DNA from 3 places in the Streptomyces sp. NPDC058691 genome. Region 1 is predicted to be linked to each of the others. Evidence: riboswitches for the same ligand, from Rfam matches in the RefSeq annotation. Region 1 holds a riboswitch; each other region holds the start of a gene.
The links. Region 1 has a riboswitch for thiamine pyrophosphate ahead of ACFWVC_RS18665 (thiamine ABC transporter substrate binding subunit). Riboswitches for the same ligand answer to the same signal wherever they lie in the genome.
Positions count from the first base shown of each region.

Region 2: another riboswitch for thiamine pyrophosphate. It lies ahead of thiO (glycine oxidase ThiO); the one in region 1 lies ahead of ACFWVC_RS18665 (thiamine ABC transporter substrate binding subunit).
Region 3: another riboswitch for thiamine pyrophosphate. It lies ahead of thiC (phosphomethylpyrimidine synthase ThiC); the one in region 1 lies ahead of ACFWVC_RS18665 (thiamine ABC transporter substrate binding subunit).

Region 1 is NZ_JBHXSO010000024.1:28,017-37,707, reverse strand. Features, by position in the region: gene ACFWVC_RS18675 (hypothetical protein) at 760-1,488, opposite strand; gene rlmN (23S rRNA (adenine(2503)-C(2))-methyltransferase RlmN) at 1,762-2,868, shown strand; TPP riboswitch at 2,928-3,032, shown strand; gene ACFWVC_RS18665 (thiamine ABC transporter substrate binding subunit) at 3,024-4,121, shown strand; gene ACFWVC_RS18660 (ABC transporter permease) at 4,181-5,812, shown strand; gene ACFWVC_RS18655 (ABC transporter ATP-binding protein) at 5,812-6,837, shown strand; gene ACFWVC_RS18650 (LysR family transcriptional regulator) at 6,859-7,788, opposite strand; gene ACFWVC_RS18645 (MFS transporter) at 7,936-9,222, shown strand; partial or broken gene ACFWVC_RS18640 (LOG family protein) at 9,265-9,691, opposite strand, start outside.
Region 2 is NZ_JBHXSO010000045.1:13,176-22,866, reverse strand. Features, by position in the region: gene ACFWVC_RS27765 (thiazole synthase) at 1-504, opposite strand, end outside; gene thiS (sulfur carrier protein ThiS) at 510-710, opposite strand; gene thiO (glycine oxidase ThiO) at 716-1,873, opposite strand; TPP riboswitch at 1,879-1,991, opposite strand; gene ACFWVC_RS27750 (NAD(P)/FAD-dependent oxidoreductase) at 2,076-3,287, shown strand; gene ACFWVC_RS27745 (Rv2175c family DNA-binding protein) at 3,395-3,760, shown strand; gene thiE (thiamine phosphate synthase) at 3,825-4,490, shown strand; gene metF (methylenetetrahydrofolate reductase [NAD(P)H]) at 4,626-5,543, shown strand; gene ACFWVC_RS27730 (hypothetical protein) at 5,600-6,592, shown strand; gene ACFWVC_RS27725 (phytoene desaturase family protein) at 6,589-8,088, opposite strand; gene ACFWVC_RS27720 (DUF4126 domain-containing protein) at 8,099-8,713, opposite strand; gene ACFWVC_RS27715 (TetR/AcrR family transcriptional regulator) at 9,011-9,622, opposite strand; gene ACFWVC_RS27710 (YhgE/Pip family protein) at 9,657-9,691, opposite strand, start outside.
Region 3 is NZ_JBHXSO010000022.1:71,386-81,076, reverse strand. Features, by position in the region: gene ACFWVC_RS17750 (flotillin family protein) at 1-867, opposite strand, end outside; gene ACFWVC_RS17745 (hypothetical protein) at 988-1,188, opposite strand; gene ACFWVC_RS17740 (YibE/F family protein) at 1,215-2,537, opposite strand; TPP riboswitch at 2,600-2,727, shown strand; gene thiC (phosphomethylpyrimidine synthase ThiC) at 2,719-4,464, shown strand; gene ACFWVC_RS17730 (hypothetical protein) at 4,539-5,393, opposite strand; gene ACFWVC_RS17725 (metallophosphoesterase) at 5,552-6,556, opposite strand; gene ACFWVC_RS17720 (LacI family DNA-binding transcriptional regulator) at 6,789-7,889, opposite strand; gene hisC (histidinol-phosphate transaminase) at 8,227-9,300, shown strand; gene ACFWVC_RS17710 (cytochrome ubiquinol oxidase subunit I) at 9,465-9,691, shown strand, end outside.

The DNA.
Region 1 (9,691 bases):
CAATGACGGGCACTGACCTTATGTGAGGCGGTGCCGAGCGGTGGGTGCATCTCATGCCCGCGGCAGGAAAGGTGCCCCGTCACATATTGGCGGCAACAAGGTCGTCACAACGAGGAGTTGGAGGTGGCGGGCAACTCGGGGGACGCCGGCCGTGGTGGCCGGCTTGCTGGCGACGGCGTGTTTCGCCGCCGCCGGCGTTCGGGGACCGCGATGTGGTGCCTGAGGAAACCTCACGTGATCCCTTGCCGGTGCGGCCGGGGTCGACGGCACGTGGGTGCTGCACGCTCCGGACGCCAAGCTGCTCGGCCAGGGGCGCGTCGTGGTGCGCCGGAGCGGCGGAGCCGGCGGCTGGCTCTGCCCGCTGAGTTTGCTCTGACCTCGCCCCGCCCAGGCGTTGCGCACGGCTGGCAGCATGGCGCTCTTCAAGCGGGAGGACGACGGCCGGCGGGTCTGCCGGTCGCTGTGGAAGTGCAGCAACCGGCACGTCTGGTGGAAGTGGGCAGACCGGCCGGACGGGCCATGGGAGGTCTGCCCGTGGCCGAAGCTGTTCCGCTGACATCCAACGCTGACATCAACGGCCACGAACGGTCCCGGATCAGTTCGGCTGCTGGGGAACCCGACTCCGCCAGCGACCACGTAGTTCCCGCAGGTGCCCCCGGACCCCGATCGAACTTGTAAAGCGGAGGGTTACCTGCTGGTGGCCAGGCGGAGGGGGGAGCGCTGGCCGTAGGGGTAGAACCACGGGCTGCAGTCACCTTCTTACAGGTGGGAGATCGCGACGAGCGCGTCGGCGGCGTTCTTGCAGTGCGGGTGGCATGCCGCGAAGGACGCGATGCGGGGTCGTTGGGCGACCAGCCAGTCGGCGACGGTTCGCGGTTCGCCGTCGTACCACCACTGGAACTCGAAGTCCTCCCACAGGAGGTCCGTCCCCCAGCCGACAGCCAGTCGGACGAGACCGGCGTCCGCGGCGGGGCCGGAGAGCCCGGCGAGGTGGTCCAGCCACGGCTCCAGGCCACCCGTGGCGTTGGCGAGGCCTTCGACCAGGTCGCGGATGTCCGAGGGGGAGCGGCCGTCTGTGAGCGCGAGGGTGAGCAGCGCCCGGAACGCTTGCTCGACCGCGGCGCGCTCGGCGACCGGCCAGTCGACCAGTCGGGCCCCGTACCGGGCGAGACGGGCCAGTTCGCCGGACGGGTCCGTACCGCCTTCACGGCCCCAGTGACGCAAGATGCGCGGCATGAGGCGGCGCCACAGGATCGGGTACTGGTCCGCGTCCCAGTGATCGACGACCTCGCGCACCACATATTGGAGGACATCATCCGGCACGGCGGATGGATCACCGCCGAGGAGGCGGAAGTCCGATTCCGAGGCGCAATAAGTGCACCCCGCCACCGGTCGGTCGAATCCGGGAGGGGAAGCGAAGATCCGGTCCACCTTTGCGAGCGCGAGCCGCCACATCGAGTACGGGTCGGGGTCGGACTGATCGAGCATGAAGGCTACCTACCGGGGACTCCGCACCGTGGGTCGGGCGAAGAGCGCGACGTTACACCGGATCGTGTCCGGCGTGTACCCGCTTCTTGACGCAGACGGTGCCAAGATCCGCAAGGTCGGGGCGGCTTCCGTTCCCGAAACCGTGCATCGGCTGCTGGGCCGTCCCTGGGTCGTGAAAGGTTGCCCAAGGTCGACAGGGGACGCCCGAGGGTGACGGTTCCCTCACCCATGTGACCTGGGCGAGCCCAGTTGATCTGCGACACTGGATGAACCATGCCTGCACCCGGAGAACTCACTTTCGTCGCGCCGCGCGCCGCCAAGAAGCCGCCGCGGCACCTTGCCGACCTCACGCCCGACGAGCGGCGGGAGGTGGTCGCGGAGCTGGGGGAGAAGCCGTTCCGGGCCAAGCAGCTGTCGCAGCACTACTTCGCGCGGTACACCGACGACCCGGCCACGTGGACGGACATCCCGGCGGCGGCGCGCGGGAAGCTGGCGGAAGGGCTGCTGCCGGACCTGATGTCGGTCGTGCGGCACAGCAGCACGGACAACGACACGACGCGCAAGACGCTGTGGCGGCTGTTCGACGGGACGCTGGTCGAGTCGGTGCTCATGCGCTACCCGGACCGCGTGACGATGTGCATCAGCTCGCAGGCGGGCTGCGGCATGAACTGCCCGTTCTGCGCGACCGGGCAGGCCGGGCTGGACCGGAACCTGTCCACCGGCGAGATCGTGCACCAGATCGTGGCGGGCATGCGGGCGCTGCGCGACGGGGAGATCCCGGGCGGTCCCGCGCGGCTGTCGAACATCGTCTTCATGGGCATGGGCGAGCCGCTGGCGAACTACAAGCGGGTGGTGGGCGCCATCCGCCGGCTGACCGACCCCGAGCCGGACGGGCTGGGGCTGTCGCAGCGGGGCATCACCGTCTCGACGGTCGGCCTGGTGCCGGCGATGCTGCGCTTCGCGGACGAGGGCTTCAAGTGCCGTCTCGCGGTCTCGCTGCACGCGCCCGACGACGAACTGCGCGACACCCTGGTGCCGGTCAACACCCGCTGGAAGGTGCGCGAGGTGCTGGACGCCGCGTGGCACTACGCGGACGTTTCCGGGCGCCGCGTGTCGATCGAGTACGCGCTCATCAGGGACATCAACGACCAGGCGTGGCGCGCGGATCTGCTGGGCCGCTTGCTCAAGGGCAAGCGCGTGCACGTCAATCTCATCCCGCTCAACCCCACGCCGGGCTCGAAGTGGACCGCGTCGCGGCCCGAGGACGAGCGGGCGTTCGTCGCGGCGCTGGAGGCGCACGGCGTGCCGGTGACGGTGCGGGACACCCGGGGCCAGGAGATCGACGGGGCCTGCGGGCAGCTGGCGGCTTCCGAGCGCTGAGCGGCACTTGCTAGTGTGATGGTCGTTTGCGGCTCTTTGCCGTGAACGATCGACAAAAGAACATCCGACAGGGGAGCGCACACAGCGCTGAGAGTGCGGCACGGCCGCAGACCCTCGAACCTGATCCGGGTCATACCGGCGTAGGGAGTCACTTGATGAGCACCATCCGTCGGCGTGCCGCCGGCACCGCCCTCGTCGTCGCGCTCGGCGCGGCGTCCCTCGCGGCCTGTGGCGGAAGCGACGATTCCGCCGACGGCGGGAGCGGCGGCAAGGGCAGCGGTTCCAAGACCGTCACCCTCGTCAGCCACGATTCCTTCGCCGCCTCGAAGGCCGTCCTCAAGGACTTCACGCAGCAGACCGGCTACACGGTGAAGGTCCTGCGCGGCGGCGACGCGGGCGCGGCGGTCAACCAGGCCGTGCTCTCCAAGGGCAACCCGCAGGGCGACGTCTTCTTCGGCGTCGACAACACCCTGCTCTCCCGCGCCCTGGACAACGGTCTGTTCGCACCGTACGAGGCGAAGGACCTGGACAAGGTCCCCGCCGCCCTCCAGCTCGACGCCGCCGAGCACCGCGTCACGCCCATCGACTTCGGCGACGTCTGCGTCAACTACGACCGCGCCTGGTTCGCGGAGCACAAGCTGCCCGTCCCGCAGACCTTCGACGACCTGGTCAAGCCGGAGTACAAGGACCTGCTGGTCACGGAGAACGCCGCGACCTCCTCCCCGGGCCTGGCCTTCCTGCTGGCGACCACCGCGAAGTACGGCGACGGGGGCTGGCAGGACTACTGGACGAAGCTGAGGGCCAACGGCGTCCAGGTCGTCGACGGCTGGGAGCAGGCCTACTACGACAACTTCTCGGGCGCGGGCGGCGGCAAGGGCGACAAGCCGCTGGTCGTGTCGTACGCCTCCAGCCCGCCCGCCGAGGTGCTCGCGCTGAAGAAGCAGCCCGAGCAGGGCCCGACCGGCGTGGCGACGGCCACCTGCTTCCGGCAGATCGAGTTCGCCGGACTGCTGGACGGCGCGAAGAACACCGAGGGCGGCAAGGCGCTCATCGACTTCCTGCTGAGCCGCACCTTCCAGGAGGACATGCCGCTCAACATGTTCGTGAACCCCGTCAGGGACGACGCGAAGCTGCCCGAGGTCTTCACCAAGTACGCGCCCGTGATCAGCGGTTCCGCCACCGTCGAGCCGAAGAAGATCGCCGCGAACCGTGAGCAGTGGGTCAAGACGTGGTCCTCGCTCGTGCTGAAGTAACCGGAGCGGCCCGGCGGAGGACGGCCGCCCTGCGGCCGCACGCCGTGCGGCTCGGCCTGTTGGCCGTGCCGGCCGTCTTCTTCGCGGTGTTCTTCGGCTACCCGGTCGCCGCCATCGTCACCCGCGGGCTCCGCGAGGGCGGGCGGTGGCGGCTGGGCCGGTTCGCGGACGTGCTGGGCGACCCCGACATCCTGCATGTGCTGTGGTTCACCTGCTGGCAGGCGGCCGCCTCGACCGCGCTCACCCTGGCGATCGCCCTGCCGGGGGCCTATGTGTTCGCGCGCTTCGACTTCCCCGGGCGGCATCTGCTGCGGGCGGTCGTGACCGTGCCCTTCGTGCTGCCGACGGTGGTCGTCGGCTCGGCGTTCCTCGCGCTGCTGGGGCGGGGCGGGCTGCTGGACGAGCTGTGGGGGGTGCGCCTGGACACCACGGTGTGGGCGATCCTGCTGGCGCACGTCTTCTTCAACTACGCCGTGGTCGTACGGACCGTGGGCGGCCTGTGGTCGCAGCTCGACCCGCGGCAGGAGGAGGCCGCGCGGGTCCTGGGCGCCGGGCGGTTCGCCGCCTGGCGGCGCGTGACGCTGCCCGCGCTCGGGCCCGCCGTGGCCGCGGCCGCCGTCATGGTGTTCCTCTTCACCTTCACGTCCTTCGGGGTCGTGCAGATCCTCGGCGGGCCCACCTTCTCCACCCTGGAGGTGGAGATCTACCGCGAGACCGCCCAGTTGCTGGACCTGCCGACGGCCGCCGTGCTGACGATCGTCCAGTTCGCCGCCGTCGCCGGCATCCTGGCCGTGCACGCCCGGACCGTACGGCGGCGCGAGAGCGCGCTGCGGCTGGTCGACCCGGCGGGAACGGCGCGCCGGCCGCGCGGCGCGGGCGAGTGGGGGCTGCTGGCCGGGACGCTCGGGGTGGCCGCGCTGCTGATCCTGGTGCCGCTCGGCGTGCTGGTCGAACGGTCGCTGGACGGGCCCGAGGGCTACGGCCTGGACTTCTACCGCGCGCTCGGCTCGGCGGGCGCGGGCGGCGGCACCTTCGTGGTGGCGCCGGTGAGCGCGGTGTGGAACTCGCTGGAGTACGCGGCCGCGGCCACCGCGATCGCCCTGGTCGTCGGCGGACTGGCGGCCGCCGCCCTCACCCGGCGCGCCGGGCGGTTCGTCCGCGGCTTCGACGCGCTGCTGATGCTGCCGCTCGGCACCTCCGCCGTCACCATCGGCTTCGGTTTCCTCATCACCCTCGACGAACCGCCGCTGGATCTGCGGTCCTCGTGGATCCTCGTGCCGCTCGCCCAGGCGCTGGTCGGCGTGCCCTTCGTGGTGCGCACCATGCTGCCCGTGCTGCGCGCCGTGGACGAGCGGCTGCGCGAGGCGGCCGCGGTGCTCGGGGCGTCGCCGCTGCGCGCCTGGCGCGAGGTGGACCTGCCGCTGGTGCGGCGGGCCCTGCTGGTGGCGGCGGGCTTCGCCTTCGCCGTCTCCCTGGGCGAGTTCGGGGCGACGGTCTTCATCGCACGGCCCGACAACCCCACGCTGCCGGTCGCGGTCGCGCGCCTGCTGGGGCGGGCCGGCGAACTCAACTACGGGCAGGCGATGGCGCTGAGCACCGTGCTGATGCTGGTGTGCGCGGGCGCGCTGCTGGCGCTGGAACGCCTGCGTATCCATGGCGTCCACGGCACCGACGGTTCGGGGGAGTTCTGATGGCCCTGCTGCGACTGGACGGCGCCACCGTGTGCTTCGGCGGACGGGCCGCCCTCGATGCCGTGGATTTGGAGGTCGCCGAGCACGAGACGGTGTGCGTGCTCGGGCCCAGCGGTGGCGGAAAGTCCACGATGCTGCGGGCCGTGGCCGGACTGCATCCGCTCGACGCAGGGCGCGTGCTGCTCGGCGACCGGGACCAGGCGGCCGTGCCGGTACACCGGCGCGGGGTGGGCCTGATGTTCCAGGACCACCAGCTCTTCCCGCAGCACGACGTCGCGGGCAACGTCGGCTTCGGTCTGCGCATGCGCGGGACGCCGCGGGGTGAACGCGACCGCGTGGTGGGGGAGTTGCTGGAGCTCGTCGGACTTCCCGGCGCGCAGCGGCGCGCCGTGGCGTCCCTGTCGGGCGGTGAGCAGCAGCGGGTCGCACTGGCCCGCGCGCTCGCGCCCGAGCCGCGGCTGCTCATGCTGGACGAGCCGCTCGGGCAGCTCGACCGCGGACTGCGCGAACGCCTCGTGGTCGAACTGCGCGAGCTGTTCCGCCGGTTGGGCACGACCGTGCTGGCCGTCACGCACGACCAGGGCGAGGCCTTCGCGCTCGCCGACCGGGTCGTCGTCATGCGCGACGGGCGCGTGGAACAGGCCGGCACCCCGCTGGAGGTGTGGCGGCGGCCCGCGTCGGAGTTCGTGGCCCGCTTCCTCGGGTTCGGCAACGTACCGGCCGTGACCGTCACCGGCGACGCCGCCGACACTCCCTGGGGCAAGATCCCCGTACCGCCCGGATCACCGCAGGGGCCCGGGAGGCTCCTGGTGCGCCCCGCCGGGGTGCGCCTCGTGCCTACCGAGGAGGGGCTGCCCTGTGCGGTCGTCGCCCGCACCTTCCGCGGCGACCAGGTCACACTGCTGCTGGAGCCCGCCGGCGGGCCGCGGCTGGAGGCCTCGTGCGCCCTGCGCGACGCGCCCGCCGAGGGGGAGACGGTCGGTGTCGCCTTCGCCGCCGACGAGGTCGTGGTGCTCGGGGCCTGAGGCCCGGTGCCCCGGTGGCGGTCACCGGGCCCAGGTGGGGACCCAGATCCCGGTGGTGCCGTGACCGGTCCGCGTGGCGCGCAGATGGTCGCGCAGCGCGGCCAGGGCCGGGTGCGGGTTGTCGGTGTGCCAGAGGAGCGAGTGCGGGTACACCGGCGTCGGGTCGCGCAGGGGGACACGGCGCAGGTCGTGGTGGGCGGGCCAGACGACACGGGTGCCCTCGCCGACGAGGGTCGCCAGCACGGCGGAGTCGGCGATGGTGTCCAGCAGCGGTTCGGTCCCGAAGTCCGGCCCGGTCGCATCGATGGTGAGCCCGAACGCGGCGGCGAGGTCGGCGTAGTACGCGGCCCACTCGGTGCCGGCGACGAGCCCCGGCATCCAGATGCGGTGCCCGGCGAGCCGGTCCGGCGCGACCGTGCGGGCCGCCGCGAACACATGGCCGGGTCCGGTCAGCAACTGCACGGGTTCGTCGTGCACCCGCATCGCCCGAACGCCCTCGGGGAGGTCCCGCGCAGGCGCCGTCAGGGCCCGGAAGGACGCGTCGATCGTGCCGGAACGGACGGCCGCGAGGGCCGCGTCGGCGTCGAACAGGGTCACGACGTCGAGTTCGGTCCCCGGATGCGCGCGGTGGAAGTCGCGCAGCAGCCCGGCGGGGGCGAGCCTGCGCCCGATGACGTCCACCCGCAGGGCGCGCCTGCCGGGCCGGACGGAGGCGGCCGCCCGCTCCGCGGTCCGCAGGAGCTCTCGCGCGTGCGGCGCGAACGCCTGCCCGTCGATGGTGAGCCGGGCCCCGCGCGGGGTGCGGGTGAACAGCCGCACCCCGAGCTCCTTCTCCAGCCCGGCGACGCGCTTGGAAACGGCCTGCTGCGTGATCGACAGGCCGGCCGCGGCCTCCCGGAACTGCCCCGTGTCCGCGACCGCGACGAAGGTGCGTACGGCGTCGAGATCCACGGCGGCAAGCCTATGCCGACAACCCGTGGTTGTGGCAGACGGGCGTCAGGGTTGTTTGATCAGGCGTTCCCCACTCGCTTGGATGGCACCCGGTCCACGCGCGGTTGTGGCGGAGCGGGACGGCGATGGAGCGGCGGGAGGGGACGGGTGACACACGTGCAGGACGGCAAGGACGGCAAGGACGGCAAGTCCGGGCGGTCGCTGGGACGGCGCTTCGGGTGGCTGTGGACCGCGAACGCCGTCAGCGCCTTGGGCACGCGGCTCGCGTTCGACGCGTTCCCCCTGATCGCGATCCTCGTGCTGCACGCCGGGCCGACCCGGGTGGCGGTGCTGGCCGCCGCGGGACCGGCGGTCGGGGCGATGGCCGCGGTGCCGCTGGGCCCGTGGGCGGAGTTCCGCCGCAAGCGGCCGGTGATGATCGCGACGGACCTGGTCCGCTGCGCCGTGCTGCTGAGCGTGCCGGCGGCGTACGCGCTCGGTGTGCTCGGCTTCGCCCAGCTGCTGGCCGTGTCGGTGGTGGTCGCGTCGGCCGACATCGCCTTCAACGCGGCCGCGGGCGCTTACCTGAAGTCGCTCGTGGGCGGACCGGACCTGCTCGTCGCCAACGCCCGCTTCGAGGCCACGACCTGGACGACCACCATGCTCGGGCCACCGCTCGGCGGGGCCGCGATCGGGCTGTTCGGCCCGGTGACGACCGTGGTCGCCGACGCCGTCAGCTACCTGCTCTCGGCGCTGGGCATCCGCGCGATCGGCGGCGGCGAACCACGCCCCGTACGGACCGGCGCGCCGACGCGACCGCGGGCCGGCGACCTGCTGGACGGGTGGCGGTACATCCTGGCCGACCCGGCGCTGCGCCCGCTGTTCCTCAACACGGTCGCCGTCAACGCGTTGATCATGGCGACGGCGCCGCTGCTCGCCGTGCTCATGCTCGGCCGCCTCGGGTTCGCGCCCTGGCAGTACGGCCTCGCGTTCGCGCTGCCGTGCGCGGGCGGGCTGATCGGGTCGCGGCTCGCCCGCCGGCTCGTCGAGCGCTTCGGCCGGCACAAGGTGCTGATCGTCTCCGGGGCACTGCGGGCGTGCTGCCTGCCCGGCTTGGTGCTGGTCCGGCCCGGGACGACGGGCCTGGTGCTCGTCATGGTCGTCGAACTCGGGATCATCACCTGCATGGGTGTGTTCAGCCCGGTCTTCGCCACCAGCCGGCTCGACCGGATCCCGGGCGACCGGGTCGTCCGCGTCCTTGCCGCCTGGTCGGTCACGGGCAAGGCCGCCATCGCGGTCACGACCGGTCTGTGGGGCGCGCTGGCCGCCGTGACGGGACCGCGCGCCGCGATCGGGGCGGCCGGAGTGCTGGTCCTGGCGACCCCGCTGCTGCTCCCCAGGCGGGAGGAGAAGCCGGAAACGGACGCGGTGCCGGCGCGCGCGGCGGGCGGCTGAGCACCCCTCCGTCCTACCGGGCCGCGTCCGCCGACAGCCGGCCAGCGCCCTCGGCGCGTCCTCGATGGAGTCGACCAGCGCGATGCGCGGCGCCATGCTGCGGCCCTCGGCGAGGGACTGCAGGAGGGGCCAGGCAGGGAGGCGGGTCGTCCAGTGCTCCTCGTCGACCAGCACCATGGGACGCGGGGCGCCGTTCGACTCGTAGTAGTTGGGCGTGGTGTTGTCGAAGATCTCCTGCACGGTGCCGGCCGCGCCCGGGAGGAAGACCACACCGGCGTTGCAGCGTGCCAGCAGGCCGTCCTCGCGGGTGGCGTTGGCGAAGTACTTGGCGATGTGCGCGGCGAAGGCGTTCGGCGGCTCGTGGCCGTAGAACCAGGTCGGCACGCCGACGGAGGCGCCGCCGCCGGGGTGGCGGTCGCGCACGGCGAAGACCGCGCGGGCCCAGTCGGTGATGGAGGGCCGGAAGGAG
Region 2 (9,691 bases), on a different contig from region 1:
GTGCGGGTTGCGGATGCCGAGCCCGGAGCCGATGGGCGACCCCAGCGGCATGACCGCGGCGCAGCCGAGGTCCTCCAGCCGGCGGGCCAGCACCGGGTCGTCGTTGGTGTACGGCAGCACCGTGAAGCCGTCGTCGACCAGGGTCTCGGCCGCGTCCAGCAGCTCGACCGGATCGGGCAGCAGCGTGCGCTCGTCCGCGATCACCTCCAGCTTCACCCAGTCCGTGCCCAGCGCCTCCCGGGCCAGCCGGGCCGTGAGGACGGCCTCGCCGGCCGTCCGGCAGCCGGCGGTGTTGGGCAGGGCGCGGACGCCGTGGCGGGCCAGCACCGACAGCACGGAGCCCTTGACGGTGGGGTCGAGCCGCCGCATGGCGACCGTGGTGAGCTCGGTGCCGGAGGCGAGCAGCGCCTGTTCCAGGATCTCCAGGCTCGGCGCGCCGCCGGTCCCCATGATCAGGCGGGAGCCGAAGTCCGTTCCGGCGATGGTCAGCGGGTCGTCGGCCATGCGGGTCAGCCTCCCTGTACCGCGGTCAGGACCTCGACGCGGTCGCCGTCGCTCAGCGCGGTGGCGGGCCACTGCCCGCGCGGCACCACGGTCTCGTTGAGCGCGGCGGCGACACCGGAGGAGGCGGCGGTGAGCCCGGCGACCAGCCGGTCGAGGGTGAGGCCGGGCGTCACCTCGTGCGGCTCGCCGTTGACGGAGACGGTCATCGCGGTCATGCGTACTGCTCCTGAGGTGTGAATCGGCCGGGGGAGAAGGGGCGCGCCACCTCGGGCGGTTCCCCGCCCGTCAGCACCTCGGCCATCACGTCGCCGGTGAGCGGGGTGAGCAGCACGCCGTTGCGGTGGTGGCCGGTGGCCATGAGCAGGCCCTCCAGCGCGCTGCGGCCCAGCAGCGGCGCGTTGTCGGGGGAGCCGGGGCGCAGCCCCGCGACCGTCTCCACCAGCGGCAGTTCGGTGATGCCCGGCACCAGCTCGTGGGCGTCGCGCAGCAGCTCGTACACGCCGCCGGCCGTCACGGTGGTGTCCCAGCCCATCTCCTCGCTGGTGGCTCCGAGGACCAGTTCGCCGTTCTCGCGCGGCACGAGGTAGACATCGCCGCCGCGCACCACGGCCCGCACCGTGCGGGACAGGAAGGGCGCGTACGCCTCCGGCACCCGCAGCCGCAGGACCTGGCCCTTCACCGGGCGCACCGGAGGCAGCAGGCGCTCCGGCAGCCCGTCGAGCAGGCCGCTGCGGCTCCCCGCGGCCAGCACGGTCTGCCCCGCGGCCAGCACCGTTCCGTCGTCGAGGACGACCCCGCGCGCCCGGTCGCCGTCGACGTCCACCCCGGTCACCGTCGCGCGGCGGAACGCCACCCCGGACAGTTCGCAGGCCCGCAGCAGCGCCGCCACCAGCCGCCGCGGGTCGATCTGGTGGTCGCCGTCGACGCGCAGCCCGCCGCGCACGCCGGGCGCGAGCATCGGCTCCAGGCGGCGGCACTCGCGTCCGCTCAGCCACTCCGCCCGAAGGCCCAACGAGGTCTGGAACGCGTGCAGTTCGCGCAGCTGGGCGCGGTCGTCGGCGTCCAGGGCCACGGCGAGGGTGCCGCAGGTCCGGTAGCCGAGGTCCAGACCCGTGGTCTCCTCCAGCTCGGCCGCGAACGCCGGATAGCGGCGGGCCGAGGCGAGATTGAGGTCGAGCAGGGCCTGCTCGCCGTACTGCACCTCGGTGACGGGGGCCAGCATCCCGGCCGCCACCCAGGCGGCGCCGCCGCCCGGATCGGGATCGGCGACCACCGTGCGCAGCCCGCGCTGGGCCGCCCTCCAGGCGGTGACCAGTCCGATGATCCCGCCACCGATGACGACGGTGTCGGACACGTCATGACGCTGCATGGATGTCATGGATGGACCGCTCCTCCCTTCGCCGGCATGACCCGGATCAGGTTCGTACGGTCGGCGGCCGGCCAGCCGCCCTCTCAGCCCGGTGCGCCGGGCTCCCGCGAGTACTTCGGCTGCCACCTTAGTACGCACCACTGAGGGCGAGTAGGGCGCCGGTGCCCCCGGGTACGCGTGGCGCGGCGCTACGGTGATCAGCGTGACCAGCAGCAGCGAGCAGCGAGCCGTCGTCGTCGGGGCCGGGATGGCCGGGGTGCAGACCGCCGTGTCCCTGCGCGAGCAGGGGTGGGGCGGCACGATCACGCTGCTCGGCGCGGAGCGGCATCCGCCGTACGACCGTCCACCGCTGTCCAAGGGCGTCCTCTTCGGCGCCGACGAGGGCCCCGGTGCCCTGCTGGACGTGGACTTCGGCGGCATCGGTGTCGAGCTGCTGCTCGGCCGGAACGCGAGCGCGCTGCGCCCGGCCGAGCGCCAACTGCTCACCGACGCGGGCCCGGTGGGGTACGACAAGCTCGTCCTGGCCAGCGGCGCCGAACCGGTGACACTGCCCGGCAGCGCGGGTGTGCCCGGCGTGCACGTGCTGCGCACCCTGGACGACGCCGCGCGGCTGCGGCCCGTGCTGGAGGCGCAAAGCACCGTCGTCGTGGTGGGCGCGGGCTGGATCGGCGCCGAGTTCGCCACCGCCGCCCGGCACGCGGGCTGCGCGGTGACCGTCGTCGAGGCCGCCGACCGGCCCCTGGCGGGCGTGCTGCCGGAGCGGATCGCCGAGCGGATGCGCGGCTGGTACGCGGAGGCGGACGTCGAACTGCGCACGGGCGCCACCGTCGCCGCGGTCGAGCCGGGTGTGGTGCGGCTGGCCGACGGCAGTGCGATCGCCGCGGAGGCCGTCGTCGTCGGCATCGGCGCCCGGCCCGCGACGGGCTGGCTGGCCGGCTCCGGCGTCGAGCTGGGCCCGGACCTGGCGGTCCTCGCCGACGACCGGCTGCGTACCTCTGTGCCCGACGTGTACGCCGTCGGGGACTGCGCCTCCTTCCCCTCCGCCCGGTACGGGCAGCGGCTGCTGATCCACCACTGGGACAACGCGATCCAGGGACCGCGCACCGCGGCCGCCAACATCCTGGGCGGGGACGAGGTCTACGACCCCGTCCCCTACTTCTGGTCCGAGCAGTTCGGGCGCTTCGTCCAGTACGCGGGGCACCACGTCGACTCCGACGAGATGCTGCTGCGGGGCGACCCGGACGGCCCCGCCTGGTCCGTGCTCTGGCTGCGCGACGGTGTGCTCGTCGCGCTGTTCGCCGTGGGCCGTCCGCGCGACCTGGCCCAGGCCCGCAAGCTGATCGCCCGGGAGGCCCGCGTCGACCGGAACCTGGTGGCCGATCCCGCCGTGCAGCTCCGGACCGCCGTCGTCTGAGGCGCATGGCGGCAGGTGCGTTCCGGACCGCCTTCCGGAACGCCCCCCATGCCCCTGGTGGACGCCACGAGTACCGCGGTAGGGGTCCGGGATGGCACGCTTGTCCTGTGACCGAGATCGACGCAAAGATTGAAGCCCTCGTACCCTCCTGGCTGAACGTCCCCGACATCGCCGAGCACCTCGAAGTGGAGGTGACCCGGGTCCGCCAGCTGATCAAGGAAGGGCAGCTCATCGCGGTGCGCCGCGGGGAGAACAGGGTGCTCATGGTCCCCGCCGACTTCGTCGGCGACGGGAAGATCGTCAAAGGCCTCGCCGGCACGCTCAACCTGCTCAAGGACGACGGGTTCAGCGACGAGGAAGCCCTGGAATGGCTGTTCACCCCGGACGAGAGCCTGCCCGGCACTCCGGTGCAGGCGCTGCGCGAGAACCGCGGGACCGAGGTGAAGCGCCGGGCCCAGGCGCTGGCCGTCTGAGCCCTCCGACCGCCGCAACCACCGCGGGCGCCGCCCGTACCGCACCCGAGGGGGACCCCACCGCATGAGCATCCGCGCGCGGCTCGCCGACGCCCGTCTCTACCTGTGCACCGACGCCCGCCGGCGCCAGGGCGGCATCGAGGAGTTCGCCGCGTTCGCGGACGCCGTGCTGGCCTCCGGGGTCGACATCGTGCAACTGCGCGACAAGGGCATCGAGGCCCGCGAGGAGCTGGAGTACCTCGCGGTCCTCGGTGACGCGTGCCGGCGGCACGGCGCGCTGCTCGCGGTGAACGACCGCGCGGATGTGGCACACGCGGCCGGTGCCGACGTGCTGCACCTGGGGCAGGGGGACCTGCCGGTCCGGGCCGCGCGGGCGATCCTCGGCTCGGGCGGGGAGTCCCCGGTCATCGGACGGTCGTGCCACTCCGAGCCCGAGGCGGCCGCGGCCGCCGTGGAGCCCGGTGCGGACTACTTCTGCACCGGGCCGGTGTGGCCCACCCCGACCAAGCCGGGCCGCCCCGCGCCGGGGCTCGGCCTCGTCCGGTACGCGGCGGGGCTCGGTACGGACCGGCCGTGGTTCGCGATCGGCGGCATCGGCCCGGAGAACGTCGAGCAGGTGCTGGACGCGGGGGCCCGGCGGATCGTCGTCGTACGGGCCGTCACCGAGGCCGAGGACCCCGGCTCGGCCGCCGCGGAGCTCGCCAAGCGGGTCCGCTCGTACACCTCCTGAACCCAGTGCCGCCCGCGCCGTCCGGTGGCCCCCGGATGGCGGGCGTCTCGTCGGGCGAGCGTCTCATGTCCAGGGAGTGAACATTTCCCTGTGCCCTGTTGGGGCCCTCCGGCCTCCACGGCTAGCCTGAGGCGCATGGCCCTCGGCACCGCTTCCACCAGGACCGATCACGCGGTCACCATTCGTGAGCTGCTGGCCTCCGGCCAGCGTTCCTACTCCTTCGAGTTCATGGCACCGAGGACCGAGAAGGGTGAGCGGACGCTGTGGGACGCGATCCGCCGCATCGAGGCGGTGGGCCCCACCTTCGTCTCCGTCACCTACGGCGCGGGCGGCACGTCCCGCTCGGGCACCGTCCGGGCGACCGAGCGCATCGCCTCCGACACCACCCTCACCCCCGTCGCCCACCTGACCGCGGTCGACCACTCCATCGCCGAGCTGCGCAACATCATCGGCCAGTACGCCGACGCCGGGATCCGCAACATGCTCGCGCTGCGCGGCGACCCGCCCGGCGACCCGCTGGCGGAGTGGGAGCGGCACCCCGAGGGAGTCGGCTACGCCTACGAACTCGTCCGGCTCATCAAGGAGTCGGGCGACTTCTGTGTCGGTGTCGCGGCCTTCACGGAGATGCACCCCCGCTCGACCGACTGGGAGAGTGATACCCGTCACTTCGTCGCGAAGTGCCGTGCGGGCGCCGACTACGCCATCACCCAGATGTTCTTCGACGCCGAGGACTACCTGCGACTGCGTGACCGGGTCGGGAAGGCCGGTTGCGAGACGCCCATCATTCCCGAGATCATGCCGGTCACGAACGTGCGGCAGATCGAGCGCTTCGCCCAGCTCGGCAACGCGCCTTTCCCGCCGGAGCTCGCGGACCGTATCCTCGCCGTCAAGGACGATCCGGCCGCGGTGCGGGCGATCGGGGTCGAGTACGCGACGGAGATGTGCAGGCGGCTGATGGCCGAGGACATTCCCGGGCTGCACTTCATTACCCTTAATCACTCCACGGCGTCGTTGGAAATCTACGAGAATCTGGGACTGCACCAGAGGTCGTGAGGGCGGAGCCGCCGCCCCGGTGGGCCGACGACGGTGAACGGTGAGGAAGTGCTCTCATGGCCTACACAGTGCTCTACATCGCCTTCGGCGTGGTCGCGCTGTGGCTGCTCGGCGAAGTGCTGCTCCAGTACAAGGCCCGGCTGAGGTGGCGGCTGCTCGCCTTCGCGGGATTCATGGGCGTCGTCCTCGGCGTCTACCTGCCGTCCGTCGTCGTCATCGTCCTTGGCGCGGTGGCCTTCGGTACCGGTCAGACCTTCGTCACGCTCTCCTACCGGCGGGGCTTCGTCGAGGGCTGGGCCCTCAACGCCCCCAAGGACGACGGCGATGACGCCGAAGACGGTGACGAGGACGACGAGCCCGCGTCGGCCTCGCGGCGTGCCGGCGGACGCCGCGGCCGGGTCGCGCGCGAAGAGGCGGTCGAGGGCTACGGCGGCGAGTCGCCGGCGCAGGGACCGGCCGAGGAGCACGGCGCCGCCGTGCCGGAGGGCGTGAACGTCGGGCAGTCGTACGATGCCTACGCGGGCCCCCAGGGCGCCGGCCTGGTGCCGGAGGCGCACGGCATGGACTCCACGCAGGTCTACCAGCCCATGCCCATGCACGAGGACAGCGGCGAGTACCCGATGTACGGCGGGCAGCCCGGCTACACCCCCGACCCCTACACCAGTGGCGGCTACGAGGGCTACGGCACCACCGGCTACGGCGACTGGAACAACGGCGCGCAGCAGCAGCCCGCCGCGGCCTCGTACGACGCGTACGGCCAGCCGCAGCAGACCGGCGGCTGGGAGACCCAGCAGGCGTACGGCACCTACGGCGGCTACCAGGACCCCTACCAGCAGGGACAGGGCACCGGACAGGGCACGGGGGCCCCGCAGCAGGGATACGGGTACGACACGCCCGCGGGCGGCGTCTGGGTGCCGCAGCAGGGCGGCGAGCAGCAGCCGTACATCCCGCAGCAGCAGAACTCGTACGACCAGCAGCAGCAGCCGCAGGAGCAGCAGCAGCCGCAGCAGGGCCAGTACGACCCGTACGACCCCTATCGCTACAACTAACGGCTGCCGCCGGGACCGCCCGCGATCAGGTCGGCGGTGATGGCGCCGGACATGCCGGTGTGCGCGAGCCCGCCGCCGGGGTGGGACCAGCCGCCGACGAGGTGGAGGCCGGGGACCGGGGTGCGGTTGTCCGGGTGGAGGTGCGCCCCGCCGGCGCCGGCCAGGGCGGGGCGGGGAAGCCGACCGCCCACGAGGCCCGTCTCGCGCTCGGTGTCGGCCGGGGTGTGCACCGCGCGCCACAGCAGCCGGTCCGGGAGGTCCGGCAGGGCCGCCGAGGCCGCCGCCAGCGCCGCGTCCGCGTACGTGTCCGCGAGCCCGGGGGCGTTCCAGTCCAGTCCGTGTGCGCCCTGCGGCGGCGCGGTCACGCTGACGGTGACCGCCTCCGACCGCTCGTCCGGGCGCAGGGTGTCGTCGTCGGGCCGCAGCACGGTGACGGTCATCCGCTCGTGCAGCTCCCCACGGGCCAGCGCCGCCGCCTCCGCGGTCTGATCGGGGGCGTGGACGACCGTGCGGTGCGGGGTGCCGGCCGGCCGGGCACCGCGCAGAGCGAGGCACACCGTCAGCCGTCCAGGGCCCTCCCCGTCCAGGCCGGGCAGAGCCGGGCTCCCGGCGCCGTGCAGCAGCGTGGACAGCACCCGGGGCGCGACCCCTGCCACGAGCTGGTCGGCCTCCACCTTTGTGCCGTCGGCGAGTTCGAGCCCGGCGGCACGGCCGTCCTTCTCCACGACCGCCGTCACCTCCGCGCCGAAGTGGAACTCCACGCGCCGCTCCAGGCACCGCTCGTACACGGCGTCCGCCAGCGCGCGCATGCCGCCGCGCACGTACCAGGAGCCGAAGGTCTGCTCGATGTACGGCAGCACGGCGGCGCTCGCCGGCGCCGTCCGCGGGTCGAAGCCGTAAGCCAGGGCGTAGGAGCCGAGCAGACCGGCGAGCCTCGGGTCGCGCAGCTCGCGTGCGGCGGCCTCGGCCAGCGTCGGCGCGCCCCGCCGGAACAGACCGCGGCGGACCGGCCCCGCGGGGTACGGGTCGCGGCCGAGCGCGGCCGGGTCGGCGGCGAGCGCGTCCTCCAGCAGGGGCCGGCGGGTGGCGTCCCACACGTCGCGGGCGCGCACCAGCAGTTCGCTCCAGCGCTCGCCGGCGCCCTCGCCCAAGGCGGCGTCCAGCGCGGCCACCACACCGCCGCGCGACGCGTTCGGCAGCACGACGTCCGTGCCGTCCGCGAAGAGATGACGGCCGGCAGGGTCCACCTGGGACAGCGCGACGCTCTGCTCCAGGCTCTTCTTGCCGGTCTTCAGGAACAAGTCCCGGTAGACCGCGGGCAGATGCAGCAGGCCCGGTCCGGTGTCGAACCCAAAGCCGTCGCGCTCGTACCGGCGGACGGCGCCGCCGTGGGTGCCGGCGCGCTCGTACACCGCCACCCGGTGCCCGCCCGTGGCGAGCCGGGCGGCGGCCGCCATGGCGCCCATACCCGCGCCGATCACCGCAATCCGTGCCATGCGCAGGACCCTATCCCCACCCGCTGACAGTCCCCCGGCCGGACCGGCGCTGACGGCGGCGATCCCTCCAGCGCTGCCAGTAGCGGCGGATCCGGGACATCACGAAGAACACCGTCACGGTGCCGAGCGCGAGCAGCACGGCCGCGACGACCGACGCCGCGACCGGGTGGAACAGCGCGAGCACGATGACCCCGGAGACGCCGACGTCCTCGGCGAGACTGACCACGATGTTGCTCGCGGGCTCGGGCGAGGTGTTGACCCCCATCCGCAGCCCGGCCTTCACCAGGTGGCTGACCAGTGCCGTCGTCCCGCCGACCGCCCCGGCCGCCAGCTCCGGCAGCGAGCCGTTCTGGCCCGCCAGCAGGGCGGCCACGACGGCGCCCGCGATGGGCCGGATCACCGTGTGCACGGCGTCCCACGCGGTGTCGACGTACGGGATCTTGTCCGCCACCGCCTCGCAGAGGAAGAGCACGCCCGCCACGATCAGCACGTCCGGGCGCTCCAGCGCCGGGGGCACCTCGTCGCTGATCCCGGTGGCGCCCATCAGTCCGAGCAGGAAGACCACGGCATAGGCGTTGATCCCGCTCGCCCAGCCGCTGGTGAATACGAGCGGAAGAACCGACATGGGCGCTGATGCTAGCGAAGCCGTGGCCGGGACTTTGAGCGGTACCGCCCAGTACTGAGTATCCGTACCTAGACGCGCACTTGAGTACGCGCGCGGATGAGCGGCACCCCGCCGGGACGCCAAGGTGGTGTCAACGGACGGGCAAGGCGCCGGAACCGCCGGCACGGGGCGGCGGAACGGCGCGGCGCCCGGACGTGCACGGGGGCACCACGGGGGAGCGTCGCCCCGGCACGACCCGACGGGGGATCGGGCCGCACCGGGGCGACGAGCTCCCGTACTCCGCCCCGTTTTCCGCCTCTAGGTGCGGGCGTGGCCCGCGACCCTGCCCTGGAGCAGCCGGGACAGGGCGGCGTGCACGTCGTCGATCGACCGCTCCGGCTGGAACGACAGCCAGTCCAGCGCCGCCACCAGCACCATCCCGAACAGGGCGGCCGCCGTCAGCGGCACGTCGATCTCGTCGCTCAACTCGCCCTCCTCCACGGCCGCTTGCAGCGTCCGTTCCACGACGGCCACCGCCTCCTTGCGCAGCACCATCAGCGTGTCCTGCCACGCCCGGTTGGTGCGCCACAGCTCGGCCACGTACAGCTGCGTGAAGGACGGGTACTCGGCGATGAACACCAGGCCCGCGCGGATCATCGCGTCGATCGCGTCCACATGGGTGCCGCCACGGGCGCCCACGCTGTCGCCCGCCTCCTTCAGCGAGGTGGTGAGCAGGCCGACGCCGTGCCGCAGCAACTCCTCGAAGAGCTCGTTCTTGCTGGCGAAGTTGTAGTAGACCGTGCCTTTGGCCACGCCGGCGCGCTCGGCGATCTCGTCCACCGTGGTGGCCGAGAAGCCCTGCTCGGCGATGAGGGTGACCGCGGCCTGGAAGAGCTTCTGCCGGGTGGCCTGGCGTCGTGCACTGTTCATGACGACGATTGTCTCCGTCTTTGCCGCCGGGGCGTCACAGGGACAGCTCCGGGTGCAGGCGGGCCGGCG
Region 3 (9,691 bases), on a different contig from region 1:
CGCCTGCAGCTGCTGCTCGCGCCGCTGCGCCTCGAGTTCGGCGACCCTGGTCTCCTGGACCACGACCTCCTGCCGGGCCGCCGCCTCGGCGAGCGGGCCCGCCTGCTGCGCGGATGCGGTGGCCTTGTCCCGTTCGGCCGTGTAGCCGGCCTGGAGGATCTGGCTGTCCCGGGTGGCCTCCGCCATGCGGGCCGCCGCCTGCTGCTCGGCCTCGGTGGCCAGCCGGTCCGCCTCCGCCTGCGCGATACGTGCGTCGCGGTGGACGGCGGCGGCGTGCGGGGCCGAGAGGTTCTTGATGTACCCGGTCGGGTCGACGATCTCGTGGATCTGCAGCGAGTCGATGATCAGGCCGAGCTTCTCCATCTCCGAACCCGACGCCGCCCGGGTCTCGGCCGTCAGCCGCTCCCGGTCGCGGATCATCTGCTCCACCGTCAACCCGCCCACGATGGAGCGCAGATGACCGGCGAAGACGTTGTGCACCCGCTCGGGCATGAACTTCTGCTGGTCCAGGAAACGCCGTGCGGCGTTGGCGATCGACACGGTGTCGTCGCCGACCTTGAAGATGACCACGCCGTGCACCTTGAGCGGGATGCCCTGCTGCGTGACGCAGTCCACGTTCAGCTCGGCCTCGTTGAGGTCCAGCGACAGCTTCCGCACCACCTGGACACCGGGCATCACCAGCGTCCCGCGACCGGTGACGACGCGGAACCCCATGCCCTCCCCCACGCCGTCGGTGCGGTGTTTGGAACCCGATATGACCAGTGCCTCGTTCGGCTCGGCGACCCGCCACATGAGCCGGAACAGCACGATCAGGATGATGAGAGCGACGAGCACCGCGCCCGCCGCGACGCCGATCACCATCGGCATACGCCCCCTTACGATTGGCCCCGATCGGGGCCGCGTACGGGAGTGTGCGCCTGCGCAAGACGCACGGGAAGATCCTGGCGCATCCTTGTCGCGTTCTTGATACGAACGCGCCCGTCCCGGTCAGCCGTACGCGGGCGCGACGTACACGGTCCGCGGCGGCAGGTACTCGACGACCACCACGACCGTGCCCTTCCCGATGCGCTCCCCCTCGGTGGCCGGGTACGCGAGGAAGGCCTCCGCACCCCCGCGGACCTGCACGATCACCTCGCCGACCAGCCCCGGGCCCACCGTGCCGGTCACCCTCCCCTGAAGCCCGATCACGCTGCCCACCCCCGTACCTCGGTGCTTCACCGCGCGCGGCGCCGGCGCCGCCCGCCGCCCGTGGGGACAGTGTCCCCCCCGGAGCGGTCCGCCGACACCACCAGCGCGGCCAGCGCGGTCGTCAGCGGCACGGCCACCACCAGCCCGATGCTGCCGACCAGGGTCCGCACGATCTCCTCGGCGACCAACTCGCTGCCGGCCACCGCCAGCACGCCGCGCTGCGCGATGGAGAAGAGCAGCAGCAGCGGGAGTGCGGCACCCGCGTACGCCAGCACCAGGGTGTTGACCACCGAGGCGATGTGGTCACGGCCGATGCGCATCGCCGCCCGGTACAGCTTCCGCCGGCCGGCGCCCGGATCGGCGTCCCGCAGCTCCCACACGGCCGAGGTCTGGGTGACCGTCACATCGTCCAGGACACCGAGCGACCCGATGACGATGCCCGCCAGCAGCAGGCCGTGGATCTCGATGCCCGGATAGAGGTCGTGGATCAGCCCGGTCTCGTCCGAGGTGTTGCCGCTGAGCACCGCCCAGTCGATGAACACCGAGCCCAGCAGCGCGATCAGCAGCAGTGAGCAGAGCGTGCCGAGGACGGCCACCGAGGTACGGGCGTTGAGGCCGTGGCACATGTAGAGCGCGATCAGCATGATGGCGCTGCCGCCGACGACCGCCACCAGCAGCGGATCGCTGCCGTGCAGGATCGCCGGGAGGATGAACAGCGTCAGCACCGCGAAGCTGATGATCAGCGCCACCAGTGCCAGGATCCCGCGCAGCCGCCCGACCAGGACCACCGCGGCGGCGAAGAGCCCGGCCAGCAGCCACAACGGCAGCGACCGGTCCACGTCGGCGACCGAGTACTGCAACTCCTTGGGCGCGGCGGGCGCGTAGGAGAGGAGGACCTTCTGCCCCTGTGTGTAGTGCCGGGTCTGGGTCGGCTGCACGATCTCGGTGAAGGTGCGGCCGGTGTCCTTGCCGGAGGTGACCTCGATGGTCGCCCGCTCGCAGATCGACGGCGGGGCCGACGGGGTGGGGGACGGCCCGCCGGACGGTGCCGCGCTGGGCTGGGCGGGGCTGTTCGGCACGGCGTTGACGTCCGCGCAGTTGACGTTCTCGACCCGCACCACCCGGCCCGACTGCGTCTGCTGGTCGAACCCGACGCCCGTGCGCTTGTGGGCCGGCACTCCGTTGGGCCAGAGCACCACCAGGCCGACCACCACCGCGGCGATGAACGGGATCAGCACCGCGGCGATGACCTTCCGCAGATGCCGGGAGACCGGCGGCACGGGACCGTGGCCGTGGCCGTGGCCATGGCTGTGGCCGTGGGGCTGAGGGTGCGCATGAGGTGAGTCCACCCGCCGATCATGCCAAGGCCCGCTGGTGCGCGCTGGAGAAGACCCGCTAGCGTTGTGCCCGCTTTGCACACCGCGGGAGCTCGGAGCACCGGGCTGAGAGGGCGCTGACCGGCCGAAGGCCACCAGCTGCGCCGACCGCTGAACCTGTTACCGGGTAATGCCGGCGTAGGGAGTGGGTTTCATGACCATGCAGAATGCAGGCGCGCGCGAAATCGGCCCGCACAAGGCCTATGTGACGGGGTCCCGCCCGGACATCGAGGTCCCCGTCCGCCGGGTGCACCTCACCGACGGCCGGGACGTGACGCTGTACGACACCTCCGGTCCGTACACCGACCCGAACGTCACCACCGACGTCCGCCGCGGCCTCCCGCCGTTGCGGGAGAACTGGATCGCCGCCCGCGGCGACACGCAGGAGTACCCGGGCCGCCCCGTCCGCCCCGAGGACGACGGCGTCAGGCACACCTTCCCCCGCGGCGGGCTGCGCAACCTGGACGCCGTCTTCCCCGGCCGTCCGCGCCCGCCCCGGCGCGGACAGGGCGGGCAGGCGGTCACCCAGCTCGCGTACGCCCGGCGCGGCGAGATCACCCCGGAGATGGAGTTCGCCGCGATCCGCGAGAACGTCCCGCCCGAGGTCGTCCGCGAGGAGATCGCGGCGGGCCGCGCGGTGCTGCCGGCGAACGTCAACCACCCGGAGACCGAGCCGATGATCATCGGCAAGCGGTTCCTGGTGAAGGTCAACGCCAACATCGGCAACTCTGCCGTCACCTCCTCCATCGAGGAGGAGGTGGAGAAGATGACCTGGGCCACCCGCTGGGGCGCCGACACGGTCATGGACCTGTCCACCGGCCGCAACATCCACACCACCCGTGAGTGGGTGCTGCGCAACTCCCCCGTCCCCATCGGCACCGTCCCCCTCTACCAGGCCCTGGAGAAGGTCGACGGCAAGGCCGAGGAGCTGACCTGGGAGATCTACAAGGACACGGTCGTCGAGCAGGCCGAGCAGGGCGTCGACTACATGACCGTGCACGCGGGAGTCCTGCTGCGGTACGTCCCGCTCACCGCCCGCCGCAAGACCGGCATCGTCTCCCGCGGCGGCTCGATCATGGCGGCCTGGTGCCTCGCCCACCACAAGGAGAGCTTCCTCTACGAGCACTTCGACGAGCTCTGCGAGATCCTCGCCGCCTATGACGTCACGTACTCCCTCGGTGACGGGCTGCGCCCCGGCTCCATCGCGGACGCCAACGACGAGGCGCAGTTCGCGGAACTGCGCACGCTCGGCGAGCTCAACAGCGTCGCCAAGCGGCACGGTGTGCAGACGATGATCGAGGGGCCGGGGCATGTGCCGATGCACAAGATCGCCGACAACGTGAGACTTCAGCAGGAGATCTGCGAGGAGGCGCCGTTCTACACTCTCGGCCCGCTGACCACCGACATCGCACCCGCCTACGACCACATCACCTCCGGCATCGGCGCCGCGATGATCGCCTGGTGGGGCACGGCCATGCTCTGCTACGTCACCCCCAAGGAGCACCTGGGCCTGCCCGACCGCGACGACGTCAAGACCGGCGTGATCACCTACAAGATCGCCGCCCATGCCGCCGACCTCGCCAAGGGCCACCCCGGCGCGCAGGACTGGGACGACGCCCTGTCCGACGCCCGCTTCGAGTTCCGCTGGGAGGACCAGTTCAACCTGGCCCTCGACGCGGACACGGCACGGGCCTTCCACGACGAGACGCTGCCGGCCGAACCGGCGAAGACCGCGCACTTCTGCTCCATGTGCGGCCCGAAGTTCTGCTCGATGAAGATCTCCCAGGACATCCGGCGGCAGCACGGCGCCACGGCCGAGGAGATCGAGGCCGGCATGGCGGAGAAGTCCGAGGAGTTCGCCGCCGCGGGCAACCGCGTGTACCTGCCGCTGGCGGACTGAGCCCACCCCGCACGCGGCGGAACGACACGGCCCCGCTCCCGCGGCGACGCGGGAGCGGGGGCCGTCCGCCACCTTCAGTTGGGGGCGTGGTCGGGGCCGCCGTAGTCCGGACTGGAGAAGTCGGGGCTGGAGAAGTCGGGGCTGGTGAACCGGTGCCCGGGTTCCGGGGAGGACTCGGGGCCGGGGCTGCTGAAGTCGGGGCGGGAGTAACCCAGGCGCGGCATGCGGTGGTTGTCGTCGCCCCGGCGGTCCGGTGGGGGCTGGGCGGAGCCGGCGGTCTTGGCCAGGGCGGCCTCCAGGAAGGGCTGGAGGCCGCGTTCCAGCAGGGCCCGGCGCCAGATCTCGCGTGCCGCGGCGACCTCGGGCGGTTCGTCGGGCGGGTGGTCGCTCTCGGCGGTGGGGTCGTTGCGCAGGGCCGTGAGGAGCAGGCCGATCATGCCGACGACGATCCCGCAGGCGGCGACCGCCGCGAAGAGCCAGCCGGCCTGGCGCAGGGGAGGGGCGATGTCCGGCTCGGGATGGCCGAGCGCCAGGGCGTAGCCCAGTACCAGGAAGATCATGGCGGCGGTGCCGGCGAGCACGGGTGTGAGGACGGCGACGATCGCGAACAGCCCGGCCCCCGAGCCGTCGGCGACGCCCGGTGCGGCGGCCGCGTAGCCGATGCCGGAGACGGCGGCGACCCGCCGTTCGCGGCGTTGCTCGGACAGCGCCTCGCGGGCTTTGACGTAACTCTCGTACTCCGGCGCCGCGCAGGCGGAAATGGTCGCGGTGGCGCTGAGCGCCATGGTGCGCAACTGCTCGGTGTTGAGCGGGTTCCGGGCGTCCGCGAGGGCGGCCCGGGTGCTCTCCGAGTGCAGAGCCGTGTCGAGGGCGCGCTCGAACTCCGGGCGGTCCTCGGTGAGCAGATGTGGAGCGCTGTTCATGTGCATCCCCCGATGCTCCGTCTCCGGTGCCGCCCCGAAGTCCGCGCTGGAGTTCCGGACCGGCTGGGCGGAAGCGGAGGAGAAGCTGCCTACGGATACCCCGATGGTAGAGCGCGGAGGTGACGGGGTGACAGAGTGTTTCCGGAAAATGGGGGTTTCGGGGGCTACAACGGCAGGCGTGCGACCAGGAGTTTGCCGTCCATGGTCACCCCGCCGTCCATCGCGACCGCGAGGTCGTCTGCGTAGACGTGCGGTCCCTCGATGACGGTCGTCCGGTCGGGGGAGTCCGCGGTGTGCTCGCCGCCGGCCTCGCCGAGCAGGTACGGGATGGGGCTGTGGCCGTGCACGACGCGCCGGCCGCCGTAGGTGTCGAGCAGTTCCCGCGCCGCCTGCGCCCCGTCCTCGCCGCGGAAGGCGAAGCGCCGGGTGAACTTGCGGAACAGCTCCCAGCACTCGTCGGCGTCGCCGCGCTGGAGGATGCCGGTGACGGCGTCGTTCATGGCGTCGATGGTCTCGCCGTACTCCAGGTAGGCGGTGGTGTCGGAGTGCAGCAGGAGGTGGCCGTCGGCGAGGGTGGCCGCGTCCAGCCGGGACATCCAGGCGATGTGGTGGTCCTGGAGCCGCTCCATGTCGCTGGTCTGGCCGCCGTTGAGGCGCCAGGCGGCCAGGAAGGTGGCGGTGCCGCCGGCGGAGTTCACCGGTGTGTCGCCGAAGCGGTGGGCGCCGTAGAGCAGCAGCTCGTGGTTGCCCATGAGGGCGCGGGTGTAGCCGCCGGCCGCGGCGGCCTCGGCGGACAGCTGCATGACCAGGTCGATGACGCCGACGCCGTCCGGGCCGCGGTCGGTGAAGTCGCCGAGGAACCACAGGCGGGCGTTGCCGGCCGCCCAGTGGCCTTCGGCATCGATCAGCCCGACCGCGTAGAGGGCGTCGCAGAGCTCGCCGAGGTAGCCGTGGACGTCGCCGACGACGTAGAGCGGGCCGAGCGGCGGTTCGTCGGAGGCGCTGATGACCGGGAGGTCGCGCTGGGTGGGCGTGTACTCCTCGGGCAGCGGGATCTCTTCGACGAGTGTGGGCTCGTAGCCGGACTGGGGGCCGGGAGGCGCCGGTGGCGCGCTCTGGGCCGCGGCCTCCGCCCCCTGCGGATGCCCGCCGAACCCCGTGCCGAGCATGGGTCCCTGACCTGCCCCCTGAGTCATCGAACCCTCCACCGTCGCGCCGCCATCCGCCCATCATAGGAATGACGATGTCGTGGCGTGACACACCTGGTGATAGCGATTTCATCTGGTCGGGACAAATCCCCCCGGGGCGGGCCCCTCGCGCCCCCGGAGGATACGGCTCCGCATGGGTTTCCGGTTCCGCCGCCGTCCCCCGGCCGCCCGGCCGGCACGGAGCACGTACCGCTCAGCCCCCGGAGGGTCCACGCGGCGGGTTCACCGTGGTGCGGGGGGAGCGTCGCTGGGAGGAGGTGCGGACGATGAGGTCGGTCGGCATGACCTGCTGGACCGGGCGGCCGCCGTCCACGCCCTCGATGGCGTCGATGAGCAGCTGGACCACGGCGGTGCCGATACGCCCCGGTTTCAGGGAGAGGGTGGTGATGGGCGGCTCGGTGGTCGCGTAGACCATGCTCTCGCTGCAGCACACCAGCAGCAGGTCCTCCGGGACGCGCAGCCCGTAGCGCCGGGCGGCGGCCAGCAGGTCGGTGCCGTTGGGGTCGAAGAGGCCGTAGACCGCGTCGGGCCGGTCGGGGCGGGCGAGGAGGCGGTCGGCGGCGACGGCCCCGGCGCAGGGGTCGTGGGCCGGGTAGGACTCGACCACCGGTTCCTGCCCGATCCGCTCGCACCAGCTCAGGTAGGCGCTGGTGGACAGCCGGGTGTAGGTGTCCGTGCTGGTGCCGGTGAGCAGGCCGATCCGGCGGGCGCCGGCCTCGGCCAGATGTTCCAGGATGCCGAGCACGGCGGCCTCGTGGTCGTTGTCGACCCAGGCCTGGACGGGCAGGCTGCCGGCCGGGCGGCCGTCGCTGACCACGGGGATGCCCTGCCGGACGAGTTCGGTGACCATCGGGTCGTGGTCGGAGGGGTCGATCACGACGGTGCCGTCGAGCGCCACGTTGCTCCACACGTCGTGGCGGGACGAGGCGGGCAGGATGACCAGGGCGTATCCGCGGGCGAGCGCGGCGGAGGTGGCGGCCCTGGCCATCTCGGCGAAGTAGGCGAACTCGGTGAAGGTGAAAGGTTCTTCCCCGTAGGTGGTCACGGTCAGCCCGATGAGCCCCGACCGGCCGGTGCGCAGCGTGCGGGCGGCGGCCGAGGGGCGGTAGCCCAGCCGGTCGGCGACCTCACGGACATGTGCGCGGGTGGCGTCGGGCAGCCGGCCCTTGCCGTTGAGCGCGTCGGAGACAGTGGTGATCGAGACACCGGCCGCGGCGGCCACGTCCCTGATGCCCGCCCGCTCCAGCCGGCGTCCGACGGGCCGGTTCGCCTGGTGGTTCCCTGCTGCTGTCATGGCGTGGTGATAGTAGGGCTCGGGTGGTCCGTTCGCGGGGGGTCCGCGTGGCGGATTGACAGAGACGTTTCTGCGTTCCGCGATCCGGGACGGGGCCTTGAATGCGCAGGTCGCATGGGGTTTCGACCGCTGGTTACGAGACCGGCCGCCGGGATCGCGGGGGCAATGGTCCCTGGTCCGGAGCGGCATCAACTCACTCCTACGAGGGATGCGCGCCACCGCGTGCGCCACCGGCGCGCATCGCTCCGCCCAGCACACCACCGCGGCCGGGCGCCCCCTGGTACTCGCGCACATCAGGGGCCTCCCCAGAGCGGGGGGCCGCTCGTATGGTGTGGGCATGAACCCCCGACTGCGCCGCGAACTGGACGGTATCCCCACCTACAAGCCGGGTCGACCCCCGGCGGTGGAGGACGGCGTGACGGCTTACAAGCTGTCCTCCAACGAGAATCCCTACCCGCCGCTGCCCGGTGTCCTCGAGGCGGTCACGGCCGCCGCGGGGAGCTTCAACCGCTATCCCGACATGGCCTGCACCGCGCTCCAGGCCGAGCTGGCGGACCGTTTCGCCGTTCCCGTGGAGCACATCGCGACCGGCACCGGATCGGTCGGCGTGGCCCAGCAGTTGCTGCAGGCCACCTCGGGCCCCGGCGACGAGGTCGTCTACGCCTGGCGGTCCTTCGAGGCCTATCCGATCATCACGCGGATCAGCGGCGCGTCCGCGGTGCCCGTCCCGCTGGACGCCGAGGAGACGCACGACCTGGACGCGATGGCGGACGCGATCAGCGAACGCACCCGGCTGGTCTTCGTCTGCAACCCCAACAACCCCACCGGCACCGTGGTCCGCCGTGCCGCGCTGGAGCGCTTCCTCGACCGCGTCCCCTCCGACGTGCTGGTCGTCCTGGACGAGGCGTACAAGGAGTTCATCCGCGACCCCGAGGTGCCCGACGGCGTCGAGGTCTACCGGGACCGGCCCAATGTCGCCGTGCTGCGCACCTTCTCCAAGGCGTACGGCCTGGCCGGCCTGCGCGTCGGTTTCGCGATCGCGCACGAGCCGGTGGCGGCCGCGCTGCGCAAGACCGCCGTCCCCTTCGGCGTCAGCCAGCTCGCCCAGGACGCGGCGGTGGCCTCGCTGCGCGCCGAGGAGGCGCTGCTGGACCGGGTGGACGCGCTGGTCGCGGAGCGGGTCCGGGTGTACGAGGCGCTGACCGCACAGGGCTGGACGGTCCCGGTGACGCAGGCCAACTTCGTCTGGCTGCGGCTGGGGGAGCACACGACGGACTTCGCCGCGCGGTGCGAGAGCGCGGGGGTCAGCGTGCGCCCGTTCGCCGGTGAGGGCGTGCGGATCACGATCGGCGAGACCGGTGCCAACGACGTGCTGCTGCGCACGGCCGAGGCCTTCCGCAAGGAGCTGTAGTGCCGTAGCGCGCTTCCGGCGGCTGCCACGGCGGCTCTGATCTGGTGCTTCGACCCCTTTCGCCCCCTCCCACCCCCCGGTGTGAGGGGGCGAAAGTATGTACGTCATACTGAGCTTGTGAATGCGTTCACTTTCACAAGCGCACCAGGATAAGGAGGCGTGGCGTGGAGCTGGCACTCGACTCCGTTGCCGTCGCCCGTTGGCAATTCGGCATCACCACCGTCTACCACTACCTCTTCGTCCCCCTGACGATCTCCCTCGCGGCCCTGACCGCCGGCCTGCAGACGGCCTGGGTCCGCACGGGCAAGGACACCTACCTCCGGGCCACCAAGTTCTGGGGCAAGCTCTTCCTGATCAACATCGCCATGGGCGTGGTGACCGGCATCGTCCA